One region of the Enterococcus saigonensis genome, then DNA from elsewhere that is predicted to be linked to it. Evidence: a T-box and tRNA genes for the amino acid it is inferred to sense, from the RefSeq annotation. Region 1 holds a T-box; the other regions hold tRNA genes.

Region 1 (3,288 bases):
GTCAATTTGATCAAGCAGAAAACCGCATGCACTCAATCAAAGCTATTATGGCTGCGACATTAGGTAATCTGTTCATTCCACGTGCTTAATCGCTATTAAATTAAAACCTACTTTAACTAAGACGAGTCAGTTCTTTGAGCCTTTTGCCTGTCAAAAGAGCTGGCTTGTTTTGGTGTTTCTAAAAACTGTCAAAATTTCTTACGAGGAGCGATAATTATGGCAAAGCGAAAAGTTGTTGTTGCTTTAGGCGGGAATGCGATCCTATCTGATGATGCTACTGCCCAAGCACAACAAAATGCATTAAAAGAAACTGCAAAATATTTAGTACAATTTATTGAACAAGGTGATGAACTAATCATCTCTCATGGTAACGGTCCACAAGTTGGAAATTTATTGATTCAACAAGCAGCTGCTGATTCTGAAAAAACACCAGCTATGCCTTTAGATACTTGTGTAGCTATGACAGAAGGTTCAATTGGGTACTGGTTGCAAAATGAAATGGGTGCTATCTTAAAAGAAAAAGGCATTGACAAAGATGTTGTTTCTTTAGTGACACAAGTTATTGTGGCAGAAGATGATCCATCTTTTCATAACCCAAGCAAACCTGTGGGCCCATTCTTTACTGAAGAAGAAGCCAAACAACAAATGCAAACTGGTAATGCTACTTTTAAAGAAGATGCAGGACGAGGTTGGCGAAAAGTTGTTGCTTCACCAAAACCACTTTCAATCAAAGAAGCACGCGTCATTGAAAGTTTAGTCGATCAAGGCGTTGTTACAATTTCGGTTGGTGGTGGCGGTATTCCAGTTGTCGAAACACAAAAAGGCTTAGAAGGTCGCGAAGCTGTCATCGACAAAGATTTTGCATCTGAAAAACTAGCTGAAATCATTAAAGCAGATCTTTTAATCGTTTTGACAGGTGTTGATAATGTTTATGTAAATTATCAAAAACCAGACCAAAAGAAACTAGAACGTGTAACAGTTTCAGAAATGAAGCAGTATATTAAAGAAGATCAATTTGCTCCTGGTAGCATGTTGCCTAAAGTACAAGCATGTATTGAATTTGTTGAAGCGCGTCCTGAAGGCAAAGCAATCATTACCTCGTTAGAAAATATTGAAAACTTATTAGCTAATGAAGATGGTACAATAGTGGTTGCGGATTAATAATTAATTTGTTAAAAAATATCTCTGCTGTGCATTTTTCTCCTTTAGGGTACAGTGGGGATATTTTTTGAAATATGACTAGTAAAAATACAAATTAAAACAAATAATTGAAAGAAAATACTTTTTTTATTTGAAATGAGGATAAAAAGACTAGCCAGAAAAAAAAGTATTTGTTATAATCGGTGTCAGTTTAATAATTGATTTTGTGAACAAGAGAGTATTATTTGTTGGAAATTAAGCGAGTTTGGGATGGTGTAAGCCAAACAAGAAGACGGATAAGAAGCGCACTTGGGAAAATCTGTTTATAGCAGACGGCAATCTACCGTTATAGAGAAGCTGGTTTGAGTATTCAAACAACAAGAGTGGTACCGCGGGAAGTCTCGTCTCTAACGATTATCGTTAGGGGCTTTTTTTATTGGCAAAATCAAAAATAACTAAAGCTCTAAGTGGCCATGGTGATTATTAAATTGTAAAATAAAGGTAACTGATGAGTTTTTAACTCATTTTAATCTAAGGAGGATATCAGATGAACAATAAAGATGTCGTAGCAAAAGCACTTTATGATGTATTAAAAGATGATCTAACAATGGAACAAATTGAAAAATTACTGGAAAATCCAAAATCTGCGGATCATGGGGATGTCGCTTTCCCGGCTTTTGCTCTAGCTAAAGCATATAAAAAAGCGCCACAACAAATTGCACCAGAACTAGCAGAAAAAATTGATGAGACGAATTTTGAAAAAATTGAAGTAGTTGGACCATACTTAAACTTTTTTATGAACAAGAGCGCTATTTCAGAAAAAGTTCTAGCTACTGTAATAAAAGAAAAAGAACATTATGGTGATGCTAATATCGGTGAAAATCGTAATGTACCAATTGACTTATCTTCACCAAATATTGCTAAGCCTATTTCAATGGGCCATTTACGTTCAACGGTCATTGGAAATTCAATTGGCTTTATTATGGAAAAAATTGGTTACAATCCAATCCGAATTAACCATTTGGGGGATTGGGGTACGCAATTTGGTAAATTAATTGTTGCTTACAAAAAATGGGGATCAGAAGAAGCAGTTAAGTCCGAACCAATCAATGAATTACTGCGTTTATATGTGCAGTTCCATGAAGTAGTTGAAACACAACCTGAATTAGACGATGAAGCGCGGGCGTGGTTTAAAAAACTAGAAGACGGTGATAAAGAAGCTGTTTCTTTATGGCAATGGTTCCGTGATGAATCCATGAAAGAATTCAATAAAATTTATGACATGTTAGAAGTAAAGTTTGACTCGTTGAATGGTGAAGCTTTTTACAATGACAAGATGGATGAAATTATTGAATTGTTAGAAGAAAAACATTTATTAAAAGAAGATCGTGGTGCTGAAATTGTTGACTTATCTACTTATGATTTAAATCCAGCATTAATTCGCAAGTCAGATGGTGCCACACTTTATATTACCCGTGATTTAGCAGCCGCATTGTACCGCAAACGCACTTATGATTTTGCGCAATCCATTTATGTTGTTGGAAATGAACAAAGTTATCATTTTAAACAGTTGAAAGCAGTCTTAAAAGAGATGGGCTTTGATTGGTCTGATGATATGCATCATATTGCGTTTGGATTAATCACGCAAGGCGGTAAGAAATTATCTACCCGTAAAGGCAAAATTGTTCTATTAGAGGAAGTATTAAATCAAGCGATTGAATCCGCTAAAGAACAAATATCTGAGAAAAATCCTGATTTAGAGAACAAAGATGAAGTTGCAAAGCAAGTTGGTGTGGGTGCTGTTATTTTCCATGACCTCAAAAATGATCGTTTAAATACGTTTGACTTCACATTAGAAGAAGTTGTACGTTTTGAAGGTGAGACAGGGCCATATGTACAATATACGCACGCGCGCGCCATGAGTATTTTGGCGAAAGCTGATTTCACACCAAGTGAAGCTGCAAACTATAAATTGAATGATGAAGCAGCTTGGGAAGTTGTTAAATTGATTCAACAATACCCAGAGACAATCTTAAAGGCAGCTGCAAATTATGAACCATCTGTTATTGCTAAACACGCAATTAAATTGGCACAGGTATTTAATAAATATTATGCGAATGTGAAAATTTTAGCAGATGATGATCAAAA
Region 2 (3,288 bases), 120 kb from region 1:
AAGTAAAAGAAAAATTGGGTCTAATTTTATCCATTGGCATTTGAGATAATCCACTCTTAGCCAAGCTAGCATTAGACAATTTTTCGAAACACAACCCTAATTTTATTGCTGAAATTCGCTATCAAGATGTTTTAACAAAAGTTTGGTCTATCCCTGAGTTAACAGATTTTTGGGGGATTGGCAATCGTATGAAAAAACGTCTTTATAACTTAGGAATTGATACTGTCAAACAATTAGCCAACAGTGATCCGATTATGCTTGAAAATCACTTTGGAATTCTAGGATTACAACTTTACTACCACACAAATGGTATCGACCGTACTATTATTTCTGAAAAAGGCCCTTCCCCCAAAGAAAAATCATATGGAAACAGTCAAGTTTTACCAAAAGATTATACTACTCAAAAAGAAATTGAAATTGTAGTAAAAGAAATGGCTGAACAAGTTGCTGCGCGCATTCGCCGTCATCATTGTCTAACCCAGTGTATATCTTTATACATCGGTGCCAGTAGTGGCAGTAAAAAAGAAAGCTTTTCTCACCAGATGAAAATTACAGGCACTGATAACACAAAAGAATTGGTTAATTACTGCCTTATAATCTTTCGTAAATATTATACTGGTCAAATTGTTCGTCACGTGGGAATTAGTTACAGTAAATTAATTTTTACAAACGCAAAACAATTGAATTTATTTACCTCCCCAGAAACTCAAATAAATGCGGAACGGTTGGATAAAATTATCGATAAAATTCGAGAAAAATATGGTTTTGCTGCGATCATTCATGCAACTAGTAAATTGGAAGGAGCCCGCAGTCTAGCTCGTAGCCATTTGGTTGGTGGCCACAACGGAGGAGCTGGCGGGTTAGATGGTCTATAAAAAAACCACTTTTTGTAAATGAAACTTACAAAAAGTGGTTTTTTTAGACTTGTTTTTTAGCGGTTAATGGAACGAGCCACGCGGTTAATGGTGTGACGCATCCCACGAATTGCAACTGACATCTCAAAAATATTTTCCGCTGGAGCCATACCACCATAACCAGCATCTCCGATATGTTGTAAATCAACGCCACAAATTTTATTAGTAATTGCCATTTGCCGTAATGTTTCTGGGCGCGCACTTTCTTGACTAGTACCAATGGCAGTCATCGTTAGTAAATCATTTTCTTTTGCCAACTTTACTGCTTCAATTAAATCTTGTTCTAAAAACCCTTGTATTGTTCCGACAGCTGGCAATAATAAGATATCTGCTCCCGCGTTGGCGTAGGCAGTTACAGCCTCTTTTGTCACAACTGGCTCACTTGATCCTGCACTATGCATTTTTCCAGCAATGATTAAACCAGAAAAATGTTTTTTGGCCATGTCAACAGCATCGGCAATGGCATCGTTGGTTACGCCAGTACCTGGATTTCCAGTAAAGCAGATAAAATCTACCCCTAATTTTTCAGCTTCTTGAATTGTTTCAAGCGAGCTTGTTCGTCCTTTAGAAATGACGACTTGCTCACTCATTAAATCCAAATCAGCAGGAATTGGTTCTAAGTTAATGCCAACCGGTCTACCTGTTAATTTTTTTAAAGTTGGAATTGGATTTTCAATTACTGTTTTCTCATCAAAAATCATTTCTGGTGTTAAACCAGGCATCCCAAACACTACCGGACGGAAACAATCAAAACCATTTAACAAAATTAAATCTGCTCCAAATGCTGCTGCTACCTCTGCATTTGTCACATCCATTGCTTGCGGAATTGTTTGTACAACGGTTTCTGTTACAATTACACGACCTTCACTTGCTTTAATTGACTGCTTTAATTCTTGTGCACTCATTTTTTTAACATCACTATAATTTGCACTAATTAATCTTTTTACCATTTGTCTTCCTCTTTCTTTATAGACGACTTGCATCCTTTATCACTTAAGGCTAAAATATAACAGTACTGAAGTTCCCGTAGCTCAGTCGGATAGAGCGGTCGCCTCCTAAGCGACAGGCCGCTGGTTCAATTCCAGTCGGGAACGTTTTGAAGTCCTTTTAGGGCTTCTTTTTTTATTTAAAAGTAATCTCCTAATAAGGGCATCTCTTTTGGTAAGAGCTCTTGTAGCAAAGGAACTAATTCGCTTGTAATAGCTAGTTTTTTTGATAGAAGTAAATCATCTAATTTTACACTACCCAAAAATAGCTGAGTGAAAATTTGTGGTGACACTTTTAAAAAAGGTAAATTACTTTGTTCCACCCGCGTAACATGTCCGTCTGTGGTAACTTCATACCAGCCATTATTAATCGCTAAAAAACTATCCTCTACAATTTCAACAGCAAAGCTATCGGTAATCTTCGTTTGCCAAGGATACGCTTGTAAAAAAGCAGCAACATTCACCACGCGTGCCATCATGTAAGGTAAAATTTCAACTTTTACTTGTGGATCACTCACTTCTAGTATCGCTGTTTTTCCATCAAAAGGTTGCGTCCAAGTAATTGTATTTACCGTCCCGTAATGCGCCTTAATAAAATCGTGTAATGCGACAAAAGCCGGTTGTGTTAAGGCTACCAATTCAATAATTTCCAATTTATTGTTTATAATTTCGTACACAACATAGCCTTCGTGCTGATCATTTTGTACGTATATGCCAAACTTTAAATCTTTATGCAAATCAAACTTGTAACGCAGCCACCATTCTTCTCTTAAGATACCACCTTTTTGACTTTGACAACTTTTTTGATAAATCTCTTTGAGTACACCTTTTGCTTCGCTAAAAGAAACACGTTGGACTCTGCCTTGACATCGCCCACCAAACGGCCATTTTTCTGCTGATGCTTCGTAACGAATTTGTAAAAAGGCCGACTCATACCCATAGCGACGATAAAAAGGATAAGAAAAAGGAGCCAAGTAAGATAAGTGCCTTTTCTCCTTATAACTATCCTGTAGCATTTGACCCATAATCGCGTCAATTCGCCCTTGCTTACGAAACTCTGGATAAGTGGAAACATACCCAATTCCAGTCATTCTCAGTGTTTGATTCCAAAAATTGACTAAAAAAGGAGTCGCCATTACTTGACTTGCCAATACACTATCGGCAAATGAACCATAATTTTGCGATTTTTGCGCTAAATACTCAAAACGCTCTGCCTTTTCTATACTTTTATTTTGAGAAAAAGCATAAGCGGCTAAATCAAACATTTCTTGTTGAAACTCTTTTTGAATTTTTATCATTGTTCCAAATATCCTTTCAAAATAAAAGCTTTATTAACAGGATAATTTTTTCATGCATGAAGAGAATATTTTGATACATTTTTAGAGCTT
Region 3 (3,288 bases), 700 kb from region 1:
AGCTAAACAGTTAGTTGTACAAGATGCACCTGAAATAACTGATTCTTTACCAGTTAATGTTTCATGGTTTACGTTGTAAACGATTGTTGGTACGTCGTTTCCACCAGGAGCTGTAATAATTACGCGTTTAGCGCCACCTTTTAAGTGTAATTCAGCTTTTTCTTTAGAAGTGAAGAAACCAGTTGATTCCAACACGATATCTACGCCTAGGTCGCCCCAAGGTAATTCTTCAGGGTTACGGTTAGATAAAACTTTTACTTCTTTACCGTTTACTGTGAAAGAACCTTCGTTTACTTCAACTGTTCCGTTGAAACGTCCTTGAGTAGTGTCATATTTTAACAAGTGAGCTAACATTTTTGCGTCTGTTAAGTCGTTGATTGCAACTACTTCGATTCCTTCTACATCTTGGATACGACGGAATGCTAAGCGTCCGATACGTCCAAAACCATTGATACCTACTTTAACTGTCATTAAAGATTTCCTCCTTATGAAAATCAGGTTTTTTATTTTAAAGGGTCTCCCCTTTTAAAATCTCATTAGCAGCAGCTTCATCAGTGAGAAGCCACGTTTGTTTTGGTGCATTTTGCATGTAAGCATTGATTGCTTTGGCTTTACTTTTGCCTCCAGCAACAGCCAAGATAAGTGGCACTGTTTGTAAATTCTTTAATTGCAAACCAATTCGTGGCACTTTATATACCACTTTCCCCGCTTCATCAAAGAAATAACCAAATGATTCCGCGACTGCGTTGGCTTGTTTTAACATCAATATTTCTTTTTCACTCATCTTACGTCTAGCAGCCATATGCAATGCTCGTCCAATACTATGGATAACACAATTGGCTTGGCTTATCAAGTTTAAGACTTCAAGGATTGAGGGCTCTTTCATCAATGAACGATACGTATCAGAACTCAATTGTTCTGGGACATATAATGCCCGATGTTCCCCATTAGACCTCATAGCCATCATAGCAGAAACTGAGTTAGCTTGTACAGTCAAAGCCTCCCCAATACCACCTCTAGCTGGTACAAAAAGGTTATGTCGTTCATTACTTTCAAGGTTGGTCAAACATTCAGCAACTTGGGCCATAGTTGTCCCACCCATTACCGCAATAATATTCTTGCCTTCAGGTAAAAGCACATCCAAAGATTCATTTAGACTTTCGCCAAAATTTTTCACGACTTTTTCTTGACGGTCACTATCACCAGCAGAAATTATACAGCGCGCAATACCAAAATGCTTAGCTAATTGTTTTTCCAACTGATGCATCCCAAAAAGTTGATCCATGACTTTTCCTAAATCAGTGAAAACTTTTTCACCTGTTTTAGTTAAGCTCATGCCGCTTTTCGTAACATCAATCAAAGCTAATCGCTTCAATAATTCTGTTTCAGTTCGTAGCACCCGTTCAGTCATGTTTAAACTATCTGCTAAATTACGGCGACCAATAGGCTGCATCCAGTAGATGTTACGCAATATTTTGTAGCGTTCTTGCAAAACATGTAGGATATCAGGAGCAACTGCTTCAATCAATTTTAAGTCATCAAGCATGATTACTCTCCTTTTTTACAGATGGACACATTACGTCCACCTTAGACCTATTTCGACCCATCAAGCCTAAAAAAATTTACTGCAAGTCAAATTACTTAACCTTACGGAGCTAATACTACCATTTTCGTAACCTTTGTGCAACTAAAAAGCACAAGAAAAAAACATCAAAAAATAGTTACTTTTTTTAATCGTTTTAATGCTTGCTAGAATAGCAAGTGATAAATCACACAAAGCTTCAACGTTCCTCTCATTTTTTTATTAGAGCACAAAAAAGAATAATCATTTCAGAAATATTCAATTCCACAGAAAATAATGTTAAAATAACTCCAGTAGCTTTATAACGAAAATTTTATAAAAAAAAGACATCTTCCTAGCTAGAAGATGCCATAACGCGCTCTAAGGGAATCGAACCCCTGTCTCAAGAACCGGAATCTTACGTGATATCCACTACACTAAGAGCGCCGAACATATGTTAGTTTAGCTAATAATTAGAATAAAATCAAGAGGAAAATACATGAAATTTCAACAAAGTTTTTCACAAAAGCAAAAACAATCGCAAAAGCTTGCTATGACACAGTCATTACAACAATCCATTCAGGTTTTACAATTTTCAATTGATGAATTAGCAGAATTTGTCGAAACCCAAGCAATGGAAAATCCATTAATAGAAGTTTCTGAAGCCAATTATGCTGTAACCTACTCTAAACCACGTTCCTCCAGTGGCGAAGAATTAAATTATCTGAGTCAAATTCCAGATAATCGCATTTCCTTATTTGAATATCTCATTGATCAAGTCCACTTGAACTATCGTGATACTTTTTTACGTGACATCGTTTTATTTTTATTAGAATACGTTGATTTAAACGGCTTTTTAACCATTGATTTAGATGAAGTTAGCACCAAAATGAAAGCTACCAAAATACAGGTTTTGGATGCCTTAACCCTAGTTCAACAACTCGATCCCGCCGGTGTAGGTGCCCGTAATCTCCAAGAATGCCTAATGTTACAAACCGAACGAGATGATTCGGCACCAAATTTAGCTTATCTTATCCTAGAGGAACATTTCGAAGCGCTGGTAAATCGCAAATGGCCTGACTTAGCCAAAAATTTAAATATTCCGGTTAGTGAAGTACAAGAAGTATTCGATTATATTCAGACCCTCACCCCAACTCCTGGAGCGAGTTTTGGCACCACCGATGGCCTCTATATTATTCCTGATTTAACCGTCAAAATAAGTGATACTGGGAAAATTAAAATTACCAGTAATCGTCGCGGTATGCCAGAAATGCACTTTCAGCAAAGCTACTTTGACGAGATGGCAAAAAAAGCTGATGCAGAAACGCAGAAATATCTAAATGAGAAAAAACAAGATTTTGACTCCCTAAAAAAAATGGTACAACAACGTGGTGATACCATTTTACGGGTGGGTCAAGCGATTATTGCTCACCAACAAGAATTCTTTTTAAATGAAAATCGTCCGATTAAACCTTTAATCTTAAAAGACATCGCTGAAGAATTGGACATTCATGAATCAACTGTTAGCCGAGCCGTTAATGGAAAATATTTGGAAACAGATTTTGGCATTTTTGAATTGAAGCACTTCTTCAGTCAAAAAATTGGTATTCAAAATGAAAGTGGTGAAGATTTATCTACTGATAACGTTAAGGTACGTCTGAAAGATCTGGTCGACAACGAGGATAAAGGTAAACCGCTCTCCGATCAAAAATTAGTTGATTTACTAA

What was found. A T-box is a leader RNA that pairs with one kind of tRNA and senses whether it is charged. The one in region 1 lies ahead of argS (arginine--tRNA ligase), so its partner is inferred to be a tRNA-Arg.
Region 2: it encodes a tRNA-Arg, which carries the amino acid that the T-box ahead of argS (arginine--tRNA ligase) is inferred to sense. The anticodon was not compared.
Region 3: it encodes a tRNA-Arg, which carries the amino acid that the T-box ahead of argS (arginine--tRNA ligase) is inferred to sense. The anticodon was not compared.

Annotation. Positions count from the first base shown of each region.
Region 1 covers NZ_AP022822.1:1,159,765-1,163,052, forward strand. The annotation lists gene argF (ornithine carbamoyltransferase) at 1-89, shown strand, start outside; gene arcC (carbamate kinase) at 217-1,161, shown strand; T-box leader at 1,358-1,552, shown strand; gene argS (arginine--tRNA ligase) at 1,688-3,288, shown strand, end outside.
Region 2 covers NZ_AP022822.1:1,037,881-1,041,168, reverse strand. The annotation lists partial or broken gene EsVE80_RS04870 (Y-family DNA polymerase) at 1-875, shown strand, start outside; gene EsVE80_RS04865 (DUF7916 family protein) at 932-1,864, opposite strand; tRNA gene EsVE80_RS04860 (tRNA-Arg) at 1,935-2,008, shown strand; gene EsVE80_RS04855 (GNAT family N-acetyltransferase) at 2,041-3,198, opposite strand.
Region 3 covers NZ_AP022822.1:1,861,500-1,864,787, forward strand. The annotation lists gene gap (type I glyceraldehyde-3-phosphate dehydrogenase) at 1-471, opposite strand, end outside; gene EsVE80_RS08850 (sugar-binding transcriptional regulator) at 509-1,546, opposite strand; tRNA gene EsVE80_RS08855 (tRNA-Arg) at 1,937-2,008, opposite strand; gene rpoN (RNA polymerase factor sigma-54) at 2,061-3,288, shown strand, end outside.